One region of the Scandinavium manionii genome, then DNA from elsewhere that is predicted to be linked to it. Evidence: predicted binding sites of a transcription regulator. Region 1 holds the regulator's gene; each other region holds the start of a gene.
What was found. Region 1 encodes PhoB, which activates phosphate uptake and scavenging genes when phosphate is short. Its sites were predicted from a motif close to CTGTCATAAAACTGNCNNAT; they were not measured.
Positions count from the first base shown of each region.

Region 2: a site for PhoB is predicted at 2,031-2,050, ahead of uvrB (excinuclease ABC subunit UvrB). Genes of this name have one in related genera too.
Region 3: a site for PhoB is predicted at 5,729-5,748, ahead of MUU51_RS13190 (esterase-like activity of phytase family protein). Genes of this name have one in related genera too.

Region 1 is NZ_JALIGC010000040.1:784,978-792,529, forward strand. It holds gene MUU51_RS21455 (hypothetical protein) at 1-19, shown strand, start outside; gene phoR (phosphate regulon sensor histidine kinase PhoR) at 103-1,398, opposite strand; gene phoB (phosphate response regulator transcription factor PhoB) at 1,420-2,109, opposite strand; gene sbcD (exonuclease subunit SbcD) at 2,419-3,621, shown strand; gene sbcC (exonuclease subunit SbcC) at 3,618-6,758, shown strand; gene araJ (MFS transporter AraJ) at 6,883-7,552, shown strand, end outside.
Region 2 is NZ_JALIGC010000040.1:272,822-280,373, forward strand. It holds gene uvrB (excinuclease ABC subunit UvrB) at 1-1,779, opposite strand, end outside; gene MUU51_RS19060 (ABC transporter ATP-binding protein) at 2,544-3,266, shown strand; gene bioD (dethiobiotin synthase) at 3,241-3,930, opposite strand; gene bioC (malonyl-ACP O-methyltransferase BioC) at 3,923-4,678, opposite strand; gene bioF (8-amino-7-oxononanoate synthase) at 4,662-5,819, opposite strand; gene bioB (biotin synthase BioB) at 5,816-6,856, opposite strand; gene bioA (adenosylmethionine--8-amino-7-oxononanoate transaminase) at 6,944-7,552, shown strand, end outside.
Region 3 is NZ_JALIGC010000038.1:278,588-286,139, reverse strand. It holds gene MUU51_RS13215 (DUF445 domain-containing protein) at 1-304, opposite strand, end outside; gene MUU51_RS13210 (potassium transporter Kup) at 474-2,351, opposite strand; gene MUU51_RS13205 (LysR family transcriptional regulator) at 2,440-3,378, opposite strand; gene tsgA (MFS transporter TsgA) at 3,399-4,595, opposite strand; gene xapA (xanthosine phosphorylase) at 4,641-5,474, opposite strand; gene MUU51_RS13190 (esterase-like activity of phytase family protein) at 5,804-7,159, shown strand; gene yjiA (GTPase) at 7,205-7,552, opposite strand, start outside.

The DNA of each region.
Region 1 (7,552 bases):
AAAAGCAACAGGCGTTTGATAATTATCCACCGCTTGGTTAACTGGAAAGCAAAAAAACCGGCTTGCGCCGGTCTTTGTCAATCTTTCCTGACACCCGAATCATCAGACGCTTTTTTTGGCAATCAAACGTTCCGGCAGTAAGAAACTGAAGCGGGTGTTTTTACCCGGCGTGCTTTCGATATCAAGGCGACTTTCGTGATGATTTACCGCATGTTTCACGATTGCCAGCCCCAGACCACTGCCGCCGGTTTGCCGCGAGCGGGCTTTATCGACGCGGTAGAAGCGTTCCGTCAGGCGCGGAATATGCTCCGGCGCGATGCCAGGACCGTTATCTTCCACGCTGAACAATACGCCGTGCGGCTCGCGCTGCCAGCGCACGGTGATTTCAGTGCCTTCCGGCGTATGATTCACCGCGTTATACACCAGATTCGACATCGCACTGCGCAACTGCTCCTCGCTGCCAAGCACCTGCAGTGAATCCTCAATGTCGAAATGCAGAATGTGCTTCTTATGGCTGAGAGTCTGCGCCTCGCGCTCAATCACCCTGAGCATCATTGGCACGTCGATAGTTTCATTCAATGCCGCCAGCGGAGCCGCCTCGATGCGTGACAGCGTAAGCAGTTGGCGCACCAGGCCTTCCATACGCTGGGTTTGCTCACGCATGGTGTGCAGCGCTTTTTCACGCGGCGCGCCTTCCAGCGCTTGCTCCTGCATCATCTCCAGATAGCCCTGCAGCACCGTCAACGGCGTGCGTAATTCATGGCTGACGTTGGCGAAGAAATTGCGGCGGGCGCCTTCCAGCTGGTGCATCTGAGTAACGTCACGTGCCACCAGCAGCAGCTGTTTTTCACTGTAGGGCATGACGCGAATTTCCAGATGTCGCCCGGTGTTGAGCACCAGGTTGAGCGGCCGGGTGAAATCGCGAGATTTGAGATAGCGGGAAAATTCAGGGTAGCGCAGCAGGTTAAGGATGTTCTGACCGTTATCGTCCGGCCAGCGTAGATTCAGCAGCTGCTGGGCCAGGCCGTTACACCAGAACATGGCCCCTTCTTCGGTGGTCAGCACCACCGCATCAGGCAGCGATTCAGCGCCACTACGAAAGCGTTTGATCAGGCTCCCCAGCTCACGACGGCGCTTTTTATTACGCATCTGCATCTGGTGCAGCCCATACAGCAGCGGCTCCCAGCTGCCTTTGCCCGGCGGTGGCGTCATGCTGCGGTCAACCCATAGCCACCATGAAAGTTGCAGTAAATTCCAGAAATGCCAGATAAGTAGCCCGGTCACCGCCGCCAGTAAGAACCATGGCAAATACCCGAATAGCGCCCCCAGAATGAGGGCCGGAATACAACAGAGGATCAGCTCAAAAACCAGCCTTTTCCATGACAGCCGTTCAAGCACGGGTCACACTCCAGTCAATTGTCAGAAACGGGCGGAGAAACGATAACCCGTGCCGCGAACGGTTTGTACCATTCTGTCGTGACCACTGTGTTCCAGCGCTTTACGCAGACGACGAATGTGAACATCCACCGTCCGGTCTTCTACATACACATTCGTTCCCCAGACGTTATTCAGCAGCTGTTCGCGGCTGTATACGCGCTCCGGATGAGTCATAAAGAAGTGCAGCAGTTTAAACTCGGTCGGCCCCATGTCCAGCGGGTTTTCACCGGTCATGACGCGGTGGGAAGAAGGGTCAAGGCTCAGGCCCTGCATTTCGATAACCTCTTCTACCGCCATCGGCGAGATACGGCGCATGACAGCTTTGATACGGGCCACCAGCTCTTTCGGGGAGAAAGGCTTGGTGATGTAATCGTCGGCGCCGGTTTCCAGGCCCCGCACGCGATCTTCTTCTTCGCCACGCGCGGTCAGCATCACCACAGGAATATCGCGCGTTAACGCTTCACGCTTGAGGTGTTTGATAAACTGAATGCCCGAGCCACCTGGCAGCATCCAGTCGAGCAAGACTAAATCAGGCCACGGTTCGTTCAGTTGGTTTACAGCACTGTCATAATCGTCTGCTTCTACAGGCTGAAAGCCATTTTGCTCCAGGACGAAGCACACCATTTCGCGAATTGGGGCTTCATCTTCAACGACCAGAATACGTCTCGCCATTATAAATCCTGTGTTATTAGTCATGTGCCTGTAAGCGGCGTCTTATTCGGCGTAAGTATGCGTCAGATTTATGACAGATTTATGATAGAGCCTTTTCACATTATTACACTGAATGACTGCGGTCATCGCCCTGTTATCCCTAAATGTTTTTACCCGTCATATTTCCAGCTGCCTCTTCATTGGCTGCGCTTGCCCCCCCAGTCACATAGTTATCTATGCTCCAGGGGGGAAGCAAGCTTGCCGCTTCGATGCAACTCGAATTATTTAGGGTATATAATGACGGCCTCGCTTTTCAGCCACGGGCCCACTATGCGCATCCTACACACCTCCGACTGGCACCTCGGCCAGAATTTCTACAGTAAAAGCCGTGCCGCTGAGCACGATGCTTTTCTCGACTGGCTGCTGGAAACCGCACAGGCGAACGAGGTGGATGCCATTATCGTGGCCGGTGATATCTTCGACACCGGTTCACCGCCGAGCTACGCGCGCGAACTCTACAACCGTTTCGTGGTGAAATTGCAGCAAACCGGCTGTCATCTGGTGGTGCTGGCGGGGAACCATGATTCCGTCGCCACGCTCAACGAATCCCGCGATATTCTCGCGTTCCTGAACACCACCGTGGTCGCCGGAAGCGGGATGGCCCCTTGCGTGCTCAACCATCGCGATGGAACCCCTGGGGCGATTTTCTGCCCGGTGCCGTTTCTGCGTCCACGCGATGTCATCGTCAGCCAGGCCGGTTCCTCCGCCGGGGAAAAGCAGCAACATTTATTACAGGCCATCACTGATTACTATCAGCAGCAATATCAGCAGGCTTGCGAACTACGTGGCGATCGCCCGCTGCCAATCATCGCCAGTGGCCATCTGACTACCGTCGGCGCCAGTAAAAGTGACGCGGTACGTGACATTTATATCGGCACGCTCGACGCCTTCCCGGCGCAGAACTTCCCGCCGGTGGACTACATTGCCCTCGGCCACATCCATCGGGCGCAAAAAATTGGCGGCAGCGAGCACATTCGCTACTGCGGCTCGCCGATTTCCCTGAGTTTCGATGAAACAGGCAAAGCGAAAACCGTCAATCTGGTGAGTTTTAACGATGGAAAACTGGCGGAAGTGACGCCGCTGGAGGTGCCCGTGACGCAGCAGTTGGCGGTGCTGAAAGGCGATTTCGCCAGCATCAGCGAGCAACTGACGCAGTGGCGCGATGGCGATGCCCCCTCGCCGGTGTGGCTCGATATCGAAATCACCAGCGACGAATATCTGCACGACATCCAGCGAAAAATTCAGGCCCTGACCGACGAGCTACCGGTTGAAGTGCTACTGGTGCGCCGCAGTCGCGAACAGCGCGAGCGCATTATGGCCAGCGAACATCGCGAAACGCTAAGCGAACTGAAAGTCGAAGAGGTTTTTGCGCGCCGCCTGGCGCTGGAAGCACTGGAAGAACCGCAGCAACAGCGCCTGCATCAGCTGTTTAACGAAACGGTGCACGCGCTTTCCGGGGAGGAACAGCCATGAAAATTTTGAGTCTGCGGCTGAAAAACCTCAACTCGCTGAAGGGCGAGTGGAAAATTGATTTCACCGCCGAGCCTTTCGCCAGCAACGGTCTGTTTGCCATTACCGGCCCGACCGGTGCGGGTAAAACCACCCTCCTCGACGCCATCTGTCTGGCGTTGTACCACAAAACGCCGCGTCTCAGCACCTTGTCACAATCACAAAACGATTTGATGACCCGCGATACCGCCGAATGTCTGGCGGAAGTGGAATTCGAGGTGAAAGGCGTGGCCTACCGCGCCTTCTGGAGCCAGAACCGCGCGCGCAATCAGCCCGATGGCAACCTGCAAGCCCCACGCGTGGAGCTGGCCCGCTGCGACGACGGTAAAATACTGGCCGAAAAAGTCAAAGACAAGCTGGATCTGACTGCCTCGCTGACCGGGCTGGATTATGGCCGCTTCACCCGCTCAATGATGCTTTCTCAAGGCCAGTTCGCCGCGTTCCTCAACGCCGAACCGAAAGAGCGCGCCGAACTGCTGGAGGAGCTGACCGGCACTGAGATTTACGGCCAGATTTCCGCGATGGTGTTTGAAAAGCATAAAGAAGCCAAAACCGAACTGGAGAAGCGCCAGGCTCAGGCTTCGGGCATGATTTTGCTGAATGACGAGCAGCAGCAGGCGTTGCAGCAACGTTTGCAGGCACTTACTGACGACGAAAAACAGCAGCAGAATGAACAGCTTCGGGTCCAGATTTGGCAGCAGTGGCTGACACGCGAAACAGAGCTGCACGCCGCAGAGCAGCGCACGCAAGCCTCGCTGAGTGCCGCGCAGCAGGCGCTGACTACCGCTCAGCCGCAGCTTTCTACGCTCGCCCAGTCGTTACCCGCCGACAGACTGCGCCCGATGTGGGGTCGTCTGCAGGACAGCCAGACGACACTGACGCAAACGCACCAGCAAACCGAAGAAGTAAATACTCGCTTACAGAACCAACTGGCGCTGCGCGGGCGCTTGCGCCTCAGCGCCGAACGCCAGCAACAACAATGGCTGGTGAGCCAGAAAACCCTGAATGAATGGCTGGCGGCGAATGAACGCTATCGCCACTGGCAGCGCGAACTGACCGGCTGGCGTGCGGCGTTTACCCAGCAAACGCGCGATGCGGCCCAGTTGCAAACCCTGAGCCAGCGAGAAACTGAATTCACGCGCCAGCTTAACGCTCTGCCGACCACGTCCCTCACCCTCGATGAAACTGCGGTGGCAACGGCGCTGGAACAACACGGTGCCGCGCGCCCGCTTCGCCAGCAGCTGAACGCGCTACAAAGCCGTTTTCAGCCACTGCAAAAGCGCCGTCAACAACTGCAACCGCTGCTGGTTCAGCGCCAGCAGGAACAGGAAAAAGGCGAAGCCGAGCTTGCCCGCCGTCGCCAGCAGTACAAAGAAAAACTGCAGCAGTTCAATGACGTCAAGACCCTGTGCGAGCAGGAAAAAATCATTGCCAAACTCACCGATGAACGCGCCCGTTTGCAGCCCGGCGCACCGTGCCCGCTGTGCGGTTCGGCGGAACATCCGGCAGTGGCGGAATATCAGGCATTAAAGCCAGGTGTCAACGAAGCCCGTCGCGATGCGCTTGAAAAAGAGGTCAAACAGATTGGCGAATCCGGGGCCAGCCTGAAAGGCGAACTCGATGCGCTGGTGAAACAAATTCAGGCTGAGCAACGCGAGCTGCAGTCCATCGCTGAGCAGGAGCAAGCACTCACCTCTCAATGGCAATCGACCGTCGATGGTTTGCAGATCTCTCTGACCCCTGACGATGATATCGGTGGCTGGCTGAGCGAGCAGGAAAACTACGAACAACAGCTTTATCAGCACAGCCAGCGATTGAACATAGCGCGTCAGATGCGCGACCTGAAAAATCAGCGCAGCGCCCTGGAGCAGGAAATCGCCGATCGCCAGCTGACGCTGGGTGAAGCGCTGAACGGCTTTAGCCTGACGCTTCCCGCGCACGGCGAAGAAAACGTCTGGCTGGCAGCCCGCGAGACCGAAAGTCAGCAATGGCAGACACAGAGCGAACAGCAGCAGTCCATCGAGCAAAAACTGGGACAGCTTCAGCCCTTGCTCGACACCCTGCCTACGGCTGCGCCGCAGGAAGATGTTGCCTCGATGGCGCTGGACGGCTGGCAGCAGCTGCATCACGACTGCGTGTCGCTGCAAAGCCAGTGGCACACGCTGCAACAACAGGAGAGTCAGGCGCGCGAACGCCTGACTCTGGCGCAAAAAGAGTTTGAAGCCGCGCTGGAAGGCAGCCAGTTTGCCAACCAGGACGCTTTCCTGGCCGCGCTGCTGGATGACGATACGCGCCAAAAACTGGAGCAGCTGAAACAGCAGCTCGAAAACCAGTTGCAGCAACAGCAGGCGCTGGCGTCGCAGGCTCAGAACGATCGGGTTCAGCACCAGCAGCAGCGTCCGGACGATTTACCGGAAACGCAGGATCGCGATCAAGTGCCAACGTTGCTGGCCCAACTGGCGCAGCGGTTACGCGAAAACAGCGCGGCACAGGGGGAAATCCGCCAGCAGCTGAAACAGGATGCGGACAATCGACAGCAGCAGCAGGCACTGATGGCGCAGATCAACGCCGCCGCGCAAACCCTGGAAGACTGGGGCTGCCTGAATACGCTGATTGGCTCCAAAGAGGGCGACAAATTCCGTAAATTCGCGCAGGGGCTGACGCTCGACAATTTAGTGTGGCTGGCCAACGAGCAGATGAGCCGCCTGCATGGGCGTTATCTGTTGAAACGCAAAGCCAGCGAAGCGCTGGAACTGGAAGTGATGGACACCTGGCAGGCCGACGCGGTGCGCGACACCCGCACGCTTTCCGGCGGAGAGAGCTTCCTCGTCAGCCTCGCGCTGGCGCTGGCGCTGTCCGATTTGGTCAGTCATAAAACGCGCATTGATTCGCTGTTCCTCGACGAAGGTTTCGGCACGCTCGACAGTGAAACGCTGGATACCGCGCTGGACGCGCTCGACGCGCTGAACGCCAGTGGTAAGGTTATCGGCGTGATAAGCCATGTGGAAGCGATGAAGGAGCGGATCCCGGTGCAGATTAAAGTGAAGAAAATTAATGGACTGGGATACAGCAGGCTGGATAAAATTTTTTCCGTAGAGTAATGACGTAGCAGTTTCGTCAATATAGACAGAAGAATAAGCCCTTGGTTTAGCCCCGCTTTTACCTCAAGCTGGGCTTTACTACGCGGCCTGATGTTCCGGGCACATTCCCTCGCAACGAGTCAGTATGAAAAAAGTCATTTTATCTTTAGCACTGGGCACGTTCGGCCTGGGCATGGCTGAGTTTGGTATCATGGGCGTGCTGACGGAACTTGCCGGCAACGTAGGAATTTCTATCCCCATGGCCGGGCATATGATCTCCTGGTATGCGTTCGGCGTGGTGCTGGGGGCGCCGGTTATCGCCCTGTTTTCCAACCGTTTTTCCCTTAAACATATCCTGATTTTTCTGCTGGCCCTTTGCCTGGTCGGTAATGCGATGTTCACCCTGTCGTCCTCTTACTGGATGCTCGCGGCAGGCCGACTGGTCTCCGGTTTTCCTCACGGTGCCTTCTTTGGCGTGGGCGCTATTATATTGTCAAAACTCGCCAGCCCCGGAAAAGTGACGTCTGCCGTCGCGGGGATGATCAGTGGAATGACCGTCGCGAACCTGCTCGGTGTGCCGCTTGGCACCTGGCTTAGCCAGGAATTTAGCTGGCGCTACACCTTTTTATTGATAGCCATGTTTAATATCGCGGTGATGGCCGCGGTGACCTGTTGGGTGCCCAATATTACGGATAACGCCAGAACCAAATTGCGTAATCAGTTTCACTTTTTGAAATCACCCGCCCCCTGGTTTATTTTCGCTGCGACTCTCTTTGGCAATGCCGGTGTCTTCGCATGGTTTAGCTATATCAAGC
Region 2 (7,552 bases), 510 kb from region 1:
CACTTTCTTGTTCAGGCCCTGCGGCACAATGCCGTTTTCTTCGTTATAAGCCTGTTGCTTCTCACGACGACGCTCGGTTTCACCCATCGCTTTCGCCATCGAGTTGGTAATTCTGTCGGCGTAAAGAATCGCCTTCCCGTTGATATTACGCGCCGCACGACCGATGGTCTGAATAAGCGAGCGCTCGGAACGCAGGAAGCCCTCTTTATCGGCATCCAGAATCGCCACCAGCGACACTTCTGGCATATCGAGGCCTTCCCTTAACAGGTTGATCCCCACCAGCACGTCAAACTCACCGAGGCGCAAATCGCGGATAATTTCCATGCGTTCAACGGTGTCGATATCCGAGTGCAGGTAGCGGACACGCTCGCCATGCTCTTCCAGATATTCCGTTAAGTCCTCCGCCATACGTTTGGTCAGCGTGGTGACCAGAACGCGCTCGTTAATGGCCACGCGCAGACGAATTTCCGACAGCAGGTCATCGACCTGGGTGCCAACCGGGCGCACTTCGATGACAGGATCCAGCAGGCCCGTAGGACGCACCACCTGATCAACGATTTCATCGCCCGATTTTTCAAGCTCGTAGTTGCCGGGTGTGGCCGACACATAAATGGTCTGTGGCACCAGGTTTTCAAATTCTTCAAATTTCAGCGGGCGGTTGTCCAGCGCCGACGGCAAACGGAAGCCGTATTCCACCAGCGTTTCTTTACGCGCCCGATCACCGCGATACATGCCGCCAATCTGCGGTACGGTCACGTGGGATTCATCGATAACCAGCAGACCGTCGGCCGGCAGGTAGTCAAACAGCGTCGGCGGCGGCTCGCCCGGACCACGCCCGGAGAGATAGCGCGAGTAGTTTTCAATGCCCGAGCAGTAGCCCAGCTCGTTCATCATTTCCAAATCAAACTGGGTACGCTGGGAAAGACGTTGTTCTTCCAGCAGCTTGTTGTTTTCCAGCAGCACTTTGCGACGATCGACCAGCTCAACTTTGATCTCTTCCATCGCCTGCACAATTCGCTCGCGCGGCGTGACGTAGTGCGTTTTCGGGTAGACGGTAAAGCGCTGAATGGTTGATTCCAGATGGCCGGTCAGCGGGTCAAACAGCGACAGCCGCTCAACCTCTTCGTCGAACAGCTCCACGCGCAGCGCAATGTCGTCAGATTCCGCCGGGAAGATGTCGATAACTTCGCCGCGTACGCGGAATGTGCCGCGCTGGAAAGCCTGATCGTTGCGGGCGTATTGCAGCTCGGCGAGACGACGCAGAATCGAACGCTGGTCGATTATCATCCCCACCGTCAGGTGCAGCATCATCTTCAGATACAGGTCCGGGTCACCCAGACCGTAGATAGCGGACACCGACGCCACCACTATCACGTCGCGGCGTTCAAGCAGTGCCTTGGTCGCAGAAAGACGCATCTGTTCAATGTGTTCGTTCACAGAGGCGTCTTTTTCGATAAAGGTATCTGAGCTTGGGACGTAGGCTTCCGGCTGGTAGTAGTCATAGTAGGAGACGAAAAACTCGACTGCGTTTTCCGGGAAGAACTCTTTCATCTCGCCGTACAGCTGAGCCGCCAGCGTTTTATTCGGTGCCAACACCATCGTCGGGCGCTGAAGGTCAGCAATGACGTTAGCGATGGTAAACGTTTTCCCTGATCCGGTTACTCCGAGCAGCGTTTGGTGCGCCAGACCATCTTCAAGCCCTTCTTCCAGACGACGAATGGCCTCGGGCTGATCGCCAGAGGGTTTGAAAGAGGAATGCAGTTTTAACGGTTTACTCATTAACGACAACCTGATGAAGGGGAAACGGGCAGACGATTAATTCTACTCGCCGCACCAAAATTTGCCAATAATAAATACTGGATAAAAAAACAGTAACGCATTATCGTATTTGTGTTACCGGTTCCACGGGCGTGCAACTGCGGGGGAAATTTCCCCTGCGACGAGATAAAACACCAGATGCAGCAGGTTATCCCCAGAACATTCCCACATTTAACATTTGTCAAGATGCGTAATGAATCTTTTATGGCAGCCAGTGACACTTTTCTTACAGACATTGCTTTTATCGAAGTGATTGATAAAAAAAGAGAATATCGAAAAGCCGCGTTTCGCATCAATTTGGACGCAGGCCGCGTCTTCTCTCGCCTACCGTGAGTTTTCTAACTCTAATGCACATGGTTATCCACAGGAATGGTGGATAACTACCTGCAGCCCAACTCCCCTGCCACTCGCGCAAAACGCACCGGCACCTCAAAAGGCTCCGGTAAAAATTTTTTATCGCTCTTTTTTGTCTTTAATCATCTAAAAGTGCCCTTATTTTCTGATGAGATATTGCTCACAAAATCAGCATCAGCGCTGCACCACCAGCCGACATGTTGACCCACCAGAGCACTGACAAAGTGCAGCGGCTACGTTCTGACGCCATCTCAACGGGCTGATTTAGGGGTTAAATCCGAAATACGCATCATTCCCGAGCGGCATTTCTCTTCTGGCAAGGGATTTGCAGAATCTTATCGCCGCTGACGGCCACACCGAAGGAGAAGCCGATGTTGAGTTTACGTGCAGTGAATCACTATTACGGAAGTCAGCATATTCTGTGGAATCTCAGCCTCGACCTCGCGCCCGGAGAGTGCACCTGCGTGCTGGGGCTGCCCGGCATGGGAAAAACCACGCTGGTGAACTGCATCGCGGGGTTTCAGGCTATCGAAAGCGGCACCATGGTCTGGCAGGATGTCAGCGGGCCGCCGCGCGACCTGCTGATGCTCTCGCCGCCGCTAAGGGCTGCCATGGGCATTGGTTATGTGTCGCAGGATAAGCGTATTTTCTCGCAAATGACGGTAGAGGAAAATTTGCAAATTGCGATGAAGGCAGGCCATGAGGGCACCGGCGCTATTGGCAGCGATATCTTCGACCTGATGCCAGATTTGTATCCGCTGCGTCACGTCAAAGGCGCGCTCATGTCGGACGACGATCAATACCAGCTGGCGTTGGCCAGCGCGCTGGTCACCAAACCGAAATTGCTGATCCTCGATGAACCGACGCGCGGCATGGGTCAGGGATTTATGCACACGCTGGGGGAATGCCTGCTTCGCCTGAATCGCGATCTGGGCCTGACAGTGCTGCTCGCCGAACAGCACCTGCCGTTTATTCGCCGGGTGGCAGACAAATTTTGCCTGCTGCATCGCGGGCGTAACGTCGCGCAGGGTGCAGTCAATCAGCTCGACACCCGACTGCTGGAGCAGTTTATGACACCGGAAGAAGCGCCGTAAGGTTAAGATATTGTCCCGGCTCGGCGGCTTCTGGCCCGTGCTCCAGGTACGGGATCTCGCCAAGGAGCGGCGCGGGGAGTAGACGCGTTAAGGTCGCCAGATATTCCGCATGGCGTTTGCCGGGGGGAATAACGTCATTGGCAATCCAGCCTACAAGCGGCAATCCCGCCTGCGCTATCGCCTGAGCTGTCAGCAACGCATGGTTAATGCACCCGAGCTTAACGCCGACCACCAGAATCACCGGCAGCCGCTCGGCCTGTACCCAGTCGGCAAACGTCCAGTCGGTCGCCAACGGCGTATACCAGCCGCCCGCGCCTTCCACCAGCACCCAATCCGCCTTGTGCGACAGCGCCTGTAATCCGGCAGATAGCGTATGAGCCTCTATCGGCCGCCCTTCATCCTCGCTAACGATATGCGGCGATGTCGGCTCCGCGAAGGTGTACGGATTGACCTCGTCATAGTTCAACGTCAGGCCACTGTTACGCTGTAAGGCCAGCGCATCGGTATTGCGCAGTCCATCAGCGGTCATTTCGCTGCCGGAAGCCACCGGTTTAAACCCTGCGGTACGAAACCCCGCCCGGTTTGCGGCCTGTAAAAGCGCACAGCTGGCCACGGTTTTCCCGACTTCGGTATCAGTTCCGGTGACAAAATAGCGTTCAGTCACGTTCAATCACTCCTGTAAAAATATGGTACGTCAGGGCGCAGCGCCCGTTTTGTTTGGGCCATACCAGCTGAAGCTGCTGCAAATGTCTACGGGTCAGGGTTTGCGCCACCCTGCCTTCGTGCAGATGGGTCGCGCCAATGCCTTTCAGCGAACGCATGGCGCTCAGCGCGTCATCAAACGTGACGCTTAGGGTGTGGATATGATGCTGACAGCGATAGCCCTCAAGCGCCGAGAGGATCTCATCCTGCGCTAAGAATCGATTGGCGTGCGGCTGGTGGTCGATAGCCTGCCACGCCAGATTCAGCTCCGGCAGCGAATCGGCCACCAGCGTGCTGAACGCCACCAGCCCCCCCGGACGCACCACGCGATGCAACTCCCGCAGCGCTGACGCCAGCGATTCACACCACTGTACCGCCAGATTGCTCCACGCCAGACAAAACTGCCGATCGGCAAGCGGCATGGCTTCGATATCTGCTTGCACGTAATGTTGTGCCGAATGTTGCCGCTGGGCTTCGGCCAGCATCTGCGCCGATATATCCAGCGCCGTGACGTTGCTCCCCGCGTCGGTCCAGACACGGCTCATGCTGCCCGGCCCACAACCTGCATCCAGCACCTGTTCAAACGGCCGTTGTGGAAGCTGAGCCAGCAACGCCGCTGCGCTCTGGCGTTGCAGTTCGTCATGCTGCTGATATTGGCTGGCGGCGCGACCGAACGCCGCCGCAATCGCCGGTTTATTCACGGGCGGCATGCAGCACCTCCAGCAGGGTGTCGATATCGTGTGGTTGATGCGCCGCCGTTAGGGTCACCCGCAGACGTGCAGTGCCTGCCGGGACCGTTGGCGGGCGGATGGCCGTCAGCCAGCAGCCCTTGTCACGCAGCCGTTCGGCTATCTGCAACGCACGTGCGTTTTCACCGACGATCAGCGGCTGAATGGCACTGTTCGATGCGGTTAACTGCATATCCAGCTGCTCTGCGCCCTGACGAAAACGTGCGATGTGGCGGTTCAACATCTGCCGACGGGATTCGCCCTCATCGGAACGGACAACCGCCAGCGCCTGACTGAGCGCCACCGCCTGAGCAGGCGGCATACTGGTGCTGTAAATCAAGTGACGAGCGAACTGCAGCAGATAATCCGCAACGTCTTCGCGGCACAGCACTGCCGCGCCGCTCAGGCCGAAGGCTTTACCAAATGTCACCACCAGCAAATCGGGTTTCACCTGCTGGGCGGAACAACTCCCACGCCCTTCTTCGCCGCATACACCCATTCCGTGGGCATCGTCCACTAACAGCCAGCCGTTCGCAGCGCGGGTTGCTGCTGCAATCTCAGCGAGTGGGGCATTGTCGCCATCCATACTGAAAATACCCTCTGTTACCGCCAGCTGCAGGCCGTCAATTGGCTTCGCGAGCAGGGTCGCCAACTGCGCGCTGTCGTTATGCGCAAAGCGCCGCAGCTGTGCCGGGCTGTGGCTCGCGGCCTCCATCAACGACGCGTGGCTCAGACGGTCGGCAACAATTCTGTCCTCTTTGCGCATCAACGCTGCAATCAGCGCCTGATTGGCGGCAAATCCTGAGATAAACAGCAGCGCTCGCGGGTAGCCCAACCAGGCTGCCAGCCCCTGCTCAAACTGCTGATGCGCCTCGCTATAACCGGTGACATGCCCCGACCCGCCGCTGCCGGTGCCGTAACGATCGGCACCCTGCTGCCAGGCGGCGATAATCTGCGGATGCTGACTCAGGCCAAGGTAATCGTTGCTGGAGAAATTGAGCCAGCGCTGCTCGCCCTGCACCAGCCAGCGCCCGGCGCCGTGGGTGACGGGATAACGACGACGAAACGCATCGGCGTCACGTCGCTCGCTCAGTGCGCTGTCAATGCGATGCTGCCAGCTCATACCGTCGCCGCGTTGTAATACGTTTCGGTGTCTGGCGTCATTAGCGCCTGCTCAAGTTTTTGCTGCTGTTCGATATCGCCCGACAGCACCGCCGTCTGCTCCGGGTTCATCCCCAACTTGCGGAACAGTAGCAGGTCTTTGTCTTCTTCCGGGTTCGGCGTGGTCAACAATTTGCAGCCGTAGAAAATCGAGTTAGCCCCGGCCATGAAACACATCGCCTGGGTCTGCTCGTTCATTTTTTCGCGCCCGGCTGACAGGCGCACGTGAGAGGTCGGCATCATGATCCGCGCCACCGCAATGGTGCGAATAAAATCAAACGCATCGACGTCTTCGTTGTTTTCCATCGGCGTGCCTTTGACCTTCACCAGCATGTTGATGGGCACGCTCTCCGGCGGCGTCGGCAGATTCGCCAACTGGAGCAATAGCCCGGCGCGGTCGGTAACGGTTTCGCCCAAACCGACAATCCCGCCGGAGCAGACTTTAATTCCCGCGTCGCGGACTTTGCCGAGCGTATCAAGGCGCTCCTGATAGGTACGCGTGGTGATGATGTTGCCGTAGAACTCCGGTGAGGTATCGAGGTTGTGGTTGTAGTAATCCAGGCCAGCCTCACCCAGACGCTGCGCCTGAGTATCCGACAGCGTGCCCAGCGTCATGCAGGCCTCCAGCCCCAATTCCTTGACGCCTTTAACCATTTGTTCGAGGTACGGCATATCGCGCTCGTGTGGATTTTTCCACGCGGCCCCCATGCAGAAACGCGTCGAACCGGCATTTTTCGCCTTGCGCGCCGAGGTCAGAACCTCTTCCACTTCCATCAGGCGCTCGGCCTCAAGCCCGGTTTTATAACGCGCACTCTGCGGGCAGTATTTGCAGTCTTCCGGGCACGCACCGGTCTTGATCGACAGCAACGTACTGACCTGAACCTGGCGTGGATCGAAGTGCTGACGGTGAATGGTCTGCGCGTCAAACAGCAGTTCCAACAGGGGTTTGTTAAACAGTTCAGTGACCTGCGACATTGTCCAGCGTACGTGGTGAGCCATTGGCATCTCCAAAAGGGGTTCAGTTGTTTCTCGGTTCGGTGTAGGATCGTAAACCTAAAACTTTTCAAAATGGTTTACAAGTCGATTATGACCCAGGACGATCTTAGTTTCGATCAACGCCATATCTGGCACCCCTATACCTCCATGACCGCCCCGCTTCCGGTTTACCCGGTGGTGGCTGCGCGCGGCTGCGAGCTGGAACTGGCTTCCGGCGAACAACTGGTAGATGGAATGTCGTCCTGGTGGGCGGCGATCCACGGCTATAACCACCCGCGGCTGAATGCCGCGATGAGCGGGCAGATTTCGCAGATGTCACACGTGATGTTCGGCGGGATAACCCATCCGTCCGCGGTGGCGCTGTGTCGCCGACTGGTGTCAATGACGCCCGAATCTCTGGAGTGTGTGTTCCTCGCGGATTCCGGTTCGGTGGCGGTGGAAGTGGCGATGAAAATGGCGTTGCAGTACTGGCAGGCCAGAGGTGAACCGCGCCAGCGTTTTCTTACGTTCCGCAACGGCTATCACGGCGATACCTTCGGCGCGATGTCGGTCTGTGACCCGGACAACTCAATGCACAGCCTGTGGAAAGGCTATCTGCCGGAGAACCTGTTCGCACCCGCGCCGCAGAGCCGTTTCGATGGCGAGTGGGATGAAATGGATATGGTGCCGTTTGCCCGCCTGATGGCCGCACATCGCAGT
Region 3 (7,552 bases), on a different contig from region 1:
GCGACTGGGTGTCGAGAAATTTTTCCTGCACGAAATGACCGAGATTGTCGCCGATCCGGTCTTTATTGCGCGGAATAATCGCCGTATGCCGAGAGATGAACGGCAGCGGCACGCGACGAAACAGCGCCACCACGGCGAACCAGTCTGCCAGGGCGCCGACCATCGCCGCCTCGGAAATGGCTTTCAGCGCACTGACCCACCGCGCAGGGGGCAGGAACAACGTGGTCACAAAAAGGGCGGCCGCAATGAGCAGTAATGAGAGCGCCAACAGTTTAGCGCGTTTGAGTTCAGCTAATTTATCCATGATCTATACCCAAAATAATTCGAGTTGCAGGAAGGCGGTAAGTGAGTGAATCCCCAGGAGCTTACTGAAGTAAGTGACTGGGTGAACGAGCGCAACCAACGCACATGCAACTTGAAGTATGACGGGTATAAGCATAGAGCGGGACGGCGGGGGAGTGCAAAGCCTGGCATCAAATCGCTACGCGGCGGCTGATCTCCACCACCTGATCGCCCGGCAGTTGATAATAGTGCGTGGCGTGTGTGCAGTTGCGCACCATGAAAGCGAAACAGCGGCGTTGCCACTGGGCGATACCCTCTCCGTCTTCGCGCCCAACCAGGGTTTCATGACCCAAATAGTACGTGGCGTCGGCCAGTTCAAACGGGCAGTTTCGTTTCTTGATTTCGTACTGTAACGCCGGGATGTTCGGATGTTCCATAAAGCCGTAATAGGCTACCGCGCGCCAGTAGCCGGGCGCGGCTTTACGGATAACCAACCGGTTCACATTGGCAATATGCGGCACGTTGAGAATGGTGACGGTCAGGGCCATCACCTGCTGCTGCAACGCGCGATTACGTATCACATGCCAGCGCATTACCGGCGGAACGCCACTTTGTGAGCGGGTTAAAAACACCGCTGCGCCTGGCCCGCGGGGAATCTCATTCTCGCGAATTTTGTCGAAAAAGGCCTCGGTGTCCATGCCAGTATCGTTCAGCGCCCGCAGCGTGGCGGTGTGGCCGCGATGCCAGATAACCATCACGCAGCAAATCGCGGCGGCCAGCAGCAGCGGAATATAACCGCCTTCCAGCACCTTAATCAGATTGGCGATCAGGAAACAGATATCAATGGTCAGGAACAGCAGGGCGGCTAGCGCGCTGGCGGTGCGGTTCCAGTGCCAAATCCGCCGCATAGCGACGAACAGCAGCCCGGACGTCATCAGCATGGTTAACGACACCGCGATACCGTACGCGGCGGCGAGGTTATCAGATGAACGGAAGAACACTGCGAGAAACACCGTCGCCACCATCAGCAGCCAGTTGACGATGCCGATGTAAATCTGGCCGTAGTTAGCTTCAGCCGTCTGTTTAATCCGCAAACGCGGCAGCCAGCCGAGCTGGATGGTCTGGCGCGTCATCGAGAACGCGCCGGTAATGATCGCCTGGCTGGCGATAATAGTGGCGAGGGTGGCGAGGATAACCAATGGAATTTGCAGTGCGGGCGGGCACAGGCGAAAGAAGATGTTGTGCGAAATATCCCCGCCGGACAGCAGCAGCGCCGACTGCCCGGCGTAGTTCAGCAGCAGGCTCGGGAACACCAGGCCAAACCACGCAATCCAGATAGGCTTTTTGCCAAAGTGACCCATGTCGGCATACAGCGCTTCCGCCCCCGTCACGCACAAGAAAACCCCGCCGAGCACCAGAAAGCTGACGAAACCGTGGGACAGCAAAAAATGCACGCCGTAATACGGATTAATCGCCATCAGCACCGCCGGATGCTGGCCTATCCCCCAGATGCCCAGCCCGGCAATCACCAGGAACCACAGCATCATGACTGGGCCAAACACGATGCCAATTTTGGCCGTACCAAAAGGCTGAATGGCAAACAGCGCCACCAGAATCGCCACGGTGCCCGGCAGGATCAGATGCCGGGCTTCTGGGAATACGATGTTCAGCCCCTCGAGCGCCGACAGCACCGAAATTGCCGGGGTGATGGCACCGTCGCCGTAAATCAGCGCCGCGCCGAGCAGTCCGGCAAAGATGATCAGCGCCCGGCCTTTGCCGTTGTGCTGCAACAGTGACATCAGCGCCATGATCCCGCCTTCGCCACGGTTATCAATGCGCATCGCAAAGGCCGCGTATTTTATCGACGTGACGAGGATAAGCGTCCAGATAATCAGCGACAGCAGACCGAGAATAATGCCCGGCGTCGGGCTGCTGCCGGAAAGCAAGATGACAGTTTTGAGGGTATACAGCGGGCTGGTGCCGATATCGCCGAACACCACGCCGAGTGCGCTGCCTGCCAGCAAAATCGCGTTAGGCGGTTTTTGTGCTGTGCTGTTTTCCGTCGCCAGTGCCGTCTGGTCCATGAAAACATCCTGTGGGTGAATGTGACCTTTTTACACTATAGCCCTGAATAATGCGTCACACGGCGGCAGGCAGTTATTCGTCGCGCAACGCCTGTAAAAAGCGGGCGAAAAGATCCGGCAACGGTTCGTCGTACCACAGCGCGTAGAGATCGGCGGGGATCGACTCTTCGAGTTGCAAAAAAGCCACGCCAGGCCAGTGGATCAGGGCGCAGGATTCGGGCAGCAGCGACACACCGTTACCGGTGCTGACCAGTGCCAGCGCGGTTTGGGGTTCAAAAACCTGATGGGTGACCAGCGGAGATACGCCCAGTTCAAGGCAATTGTCATACACCTGACGGGCGAAATCACTGCGGTTGAAGGAAAGTGAGATAAAGGCGCGATCGGCCAGATCTTTCAGGGAAACCGTGGCGCGAGCGCACAGCGGATCGCTCTCATGCACCGCCACGCAGATTGCCTCCCGGGCAAACAGCTGACAGCGGATCTTCGCTTCCACATGCGGGATAACGTTGCGGTTAATGGCGATATCAATGGTTCGCGCGCGCAGAGCTTCGGTTTGTTCCTGCTGGCCCAACTCATGCAGCGACCAGTTCACGTCCGGGTTGGCTTCGCGAAAGACCTTCATCCGTGTCAGCAGCGGGCCCCACATCGCGCTGCCGATCACGCCGATGTTGATGTGCTGTTTCTCGCTGCGGCCAATCTGGCGTACGTAATTCAGTGACTGCTCTGTGGCGCTGAGGAGTTTATCGACCTCCGCTTTCAGCACTTTTCCGGCGTGAGTCAATGCGACTTTACGGCTGGATCGTTCGAATAATTCCACGTCAAGAATCGCTTCCAGCTCTTTGATTTGCATACTGAGCGGCGGCTGAGAGATGTTTAACTTCGCGGCGGCCCGGCCAAAATGCAGCTCGTCGGCGAGGGTCTGGAAATAGCGCAGCATCCGAAAACGGATGCGGCTGTTGGCCTGTGGATCGAGCATGCCGGGCACCGAGAAAAAGGAGGGTGGCGGTATCATGCAACCCTCCCTGAAGGCTGTCAAACCGCGACCGCCTCGCCCTGATGCAGGCGTTCTGCCTTGCTGCAGGCAATGGCGGCGAGCAGCGTCACCATCAACAGCGCATACGCGCAGGTGGATGCATTGACCGCGCCGTACAGGCCGTAATGGCTGTTGACCAGCGAAGAAACAGTGGCGAACAGCAGCGTGCCCACGGTGCCGCAGGTGAGCAGCGCCGAAATCAGGGTCGGCGAACTGCGACTGACCTGCAACGAACCGTAACTCATCAGGCCGGAGAACAGGCCGGAGTTAAAGAAACCAAACGCGCCGCAGGCAATCAGGATAAGTGTCGTATTGGCACTATTACTGATTAGCGCAATCGAGCCCAGCCCGACGGCGGTACACATCAGCAGGAAAGTACGCAGCTTCATCCATTTCACGGTGAACTGATTGAGGAACAGGCCGGTGGCTTTCGCGACCCAGTATACGGTGGTGAACAGTGCCGCTTGTTCTGGTAATAACTGGAAGCGCCATTGCAGATAGCCAGGCGTCCAAAGGGTGAAAATCGGTTCGGCGAGCAGGAACAGGAACAGCGCGCCGCACAGTAGCCACACCGAACGACCCCACGGTTCCGACGACGTTTCCTGATGCGCCGCTGCCGGTGCTTCGGTGGTCGGATAACGGCTACGTAGCGTCAGCAGCAGCATCAGCACGCCGAGGCCGCCCATAATGCCGTACATCGCAATCCAGCTCGCACCCATTTTGAACAGCCACGCCAACAGGAACGAGAGCGTGGCGCCGGCCAGGCTGAAGAAGAAGTCTGTGAAAATCAGGCTCGACGAACGGCTTTTCTCGTCCGGATTGATACGCACCACCAGGTAACTGCCGATGGTCATGAAAATACCGCCGCAGGCGCCGATAATAGCGACCGCCACGCTAAACATGGTCAGCGTTGGAGTGACGAACAGCAGGGCGCTGATGAGGATGGTCAGCGCGGCGGCGATCACCAGCGGCTTTTGCAGACCCCATTTTTTCATCAGGATACCGCCGAGCATAATCGGCACGAACATGCCGATATTCATCAACGTAAAGACCTGGCCGATAAAACTCGGATCTTTGTTGAACGCGGCGCACAGCGGGCCGAGAACGATGCCGAGCGTCGACACCAGCGCGCCGACAAAGTAATAGCTCAGATAGGAAATCGCGTTCAGATTACCGCGAGAGTAATTTTCTGACATCTGCACTTCTCCTGGCGGGCTGTACGGCCGCCGCTGGACGGGAATTTAGCGGCAGCTCTTCACGAACTGGCTAATCAGGCGAATGAAATCATCGGTGACCATCGCCGCGCATTTCAGGGTTTGTTCGTGAGACAGTTCTACATCGCTCAGGCCTTCCGCCATATTGGTTATCGCCGATACCGCCAGCACCTTCAGGCCGCAGTGGCGCGCCACGATAACTTCCGGCACGACCGACATGCCGACCACATCGCCGCCCATGTTTTGCATCATGCGAATTTCTGCTGCGGTCTCGAAGTTCGGCCCTGGATAGGAAACGAAAACGCCTTCGTGTAGCGTCAGGCCCAAATCACCGGCGGTGTGCTGCAGTTTCGCGCGCAGGTCTTTGTCATACGCGTTGGCGAGGCTGAAGAAACGTGGGCCAAAGCGGTCATCGTTCGGGCCAACCAGCGGCGTGGACGGCATGGTGTTGATGTGGTCGTTCAGCGCCACCAGGCTTCCGGCAGGGATGCTCGGGTTGAGTGAACCAGCGGCGTTGGTGCAGAACATAAATTCACAGCCGAGCAGCTTAAAGGTGCGCACCGCGTGAGTCATGATGCCCATCCCGACGCCTTCGTAGAAATGCCCGCGACCCTTCATGCAGATGATGTCCACGCCGTGCAGCGAGCCCATCACGACTTCGCCCGCATGACCAATCACGGTGCTTACCGGGAAGCCGGGCAGTTTTTCGTAAGAGATGACGGTCTTGTTATCGAGCTTATCGGCCAGCGACCCAAGGCCGGAGCCGAGGATAAACGCGATGCGTGGCTTAAAACCTGGCTTAACGGCGTTAATGATTTCAACGGCGTCGTAGGGGGTGTCGTTAATCACGGAATGAGACATAAAAACTCCTGAATGCTTTGGGATATACATCCATTCTGAGAAATGAGTGATTGGGAATCCAATTGGATAACAGAGGTTATTGATAGTTTTTTTCGAATGAATTGGCGTGGGCATAGAGCAGCTCAACGGTATTTCAATGAGTTACGATGCGGTTGCCTGACAGCGAGGGACTGATAGCGGAAAAGCACATAGCGGAAGTGTGATGGAGTTCACTGGCATGCTCATTCGCGAAATTGAGAATGAGGATCCTCATTCTGTCATCCTTCCGTCATCTTTCTGTCATGCCACATTCTTATGGTGTTTCACATTCATAAAAAGGTGACAACAACATGAAAATTAAACTTATTTCTCTGGTGTTTGGCAGTACCCTTTCTCTCTCGGCTTTTGCAGCAGAGCCCACCGCGGAGCGCTTTGTGGTGAGTTTTCCTGAAGGCTCACACGTCAATTACAGCGGTGCGTTTTCCAGCGCGTTTGCGAATGGTTTACCGGTGGGGATTGGCTCTGGTTTACTGTTTACCGGTAAGCAAGGCGATGCGCTGACGTTTGCGACGGTGACCGATCGCGGCCCGAACGCTGATTCGCCGAATGTTGGTCAGAACGAAGCTAAAATTTTTGTCACCCCGGACTTTACGCCGTTACTGATGTCCATTCGTGTTGAAAACGGCAAAGCCGAAGCGACCCATCTGCGTCCGCTGCATGATGAGAAAGGCAATATCAACGGTCTTCCGCTGCAAAGTGGGGTGATTGGATCGACCAACGAAGTGGCGCTGAGTGATACCCTGAAAACGCTGACGGGCGATAACCGCGGGCTGGATACCGAAGGCATCACCCCGGACGGCAAAGGCGGTTTCTGGCTGTGTGATGAATATGGCCCGTTCATGATTAACGTCGATGGCAATGGCAAAATCATCGCGAAGCACGGCCCGCAGGCGCTGGACGGTGAAAAGTCGATTGCTGGTGGTCTGCCGAATATCATCAAGTGGCGTCAGTCAAACCGTGGCTTTGAGGGCATCACCCGGACGCCGGATGGGCGCATTATTGCCGCTGTGCAGAGCACACTGGATATTGACGGTAAGAGCAAGAAGAAAGCCCTGTTTACCCGTCTGGTGAGTTTTGACCCGGCGACAGGTAAAACCGCAATGTACGGTTATCCGATTGATAACGTCTACAGCAAAAACAGCGATGCCAAAATCGGCGATATCGTGGCGCTGGATAATGACCACATCCTGCTGATCGAGCAGGGCGGCGATAAAGATGACGTGATGCGCAATAACATCTACAAGGTCGATCTGAGCCAGGCCAGCGATCTGGCGGCATTTGATAAGCCGGGTGAATATCCGGAGTTTGATAGCGCGGATCAACTGGCGAAACGCGGGATCGCTTTAGCGAGCAAAACTCTGGCGGTTGATCTGCGAAAACTCGGCTGGAAGCAGGAAAAAGCCGAAGGTCTGGCGCTGATCGACGGCAAAACTCTGGCGGTGGCGAACGACAATGATTTTGGCGTGAAAACGACGCTGAAAAGCCCGGTGGAAGGGAAGAAACTGAAGGATTATCGGGTGAATGATCAGGGGAAATTGACGGTGGATGACCAGGCGGTGGCGACAACCATCGACATCCAGCCACTGGAAAAACCGGCGTCTGATAGCGAGCTGTGGGTGATTACGTTGCCTGAACCGTTGTTGTAGTTTTTGCGGTTTTCCTCTCCCCATAGGGGAGAGGGTATCGTGCCGTTAGCGCTTCAACCCTGCAAACGCCGCACGAATTTCTGTTTCCGGTAATTGAACGCCGATAAACACCAGCACGCTGTGCGGTGTTTCGTCTCCCCACGGGCGGTCCCAGTCGGCGCTGTACAGGCGTTGCACACCCTGGAACAGCAGGCGATTTGGTTCACCGTCAATCCACAGCATCCCTTTATAACGCAATAGCTTATCGGCAAAATCGAGCAGCAGGTTTTCCATTACGCGGGAAACGTCGCTGATATCGACCGGGTAATCGAGCTCGACCACAATCGATGAGATGTCGTTTTGCTTATCCGCCATAAAGTGAAAACGCGGCTTAGGCTGGATGACGTTTTCTTC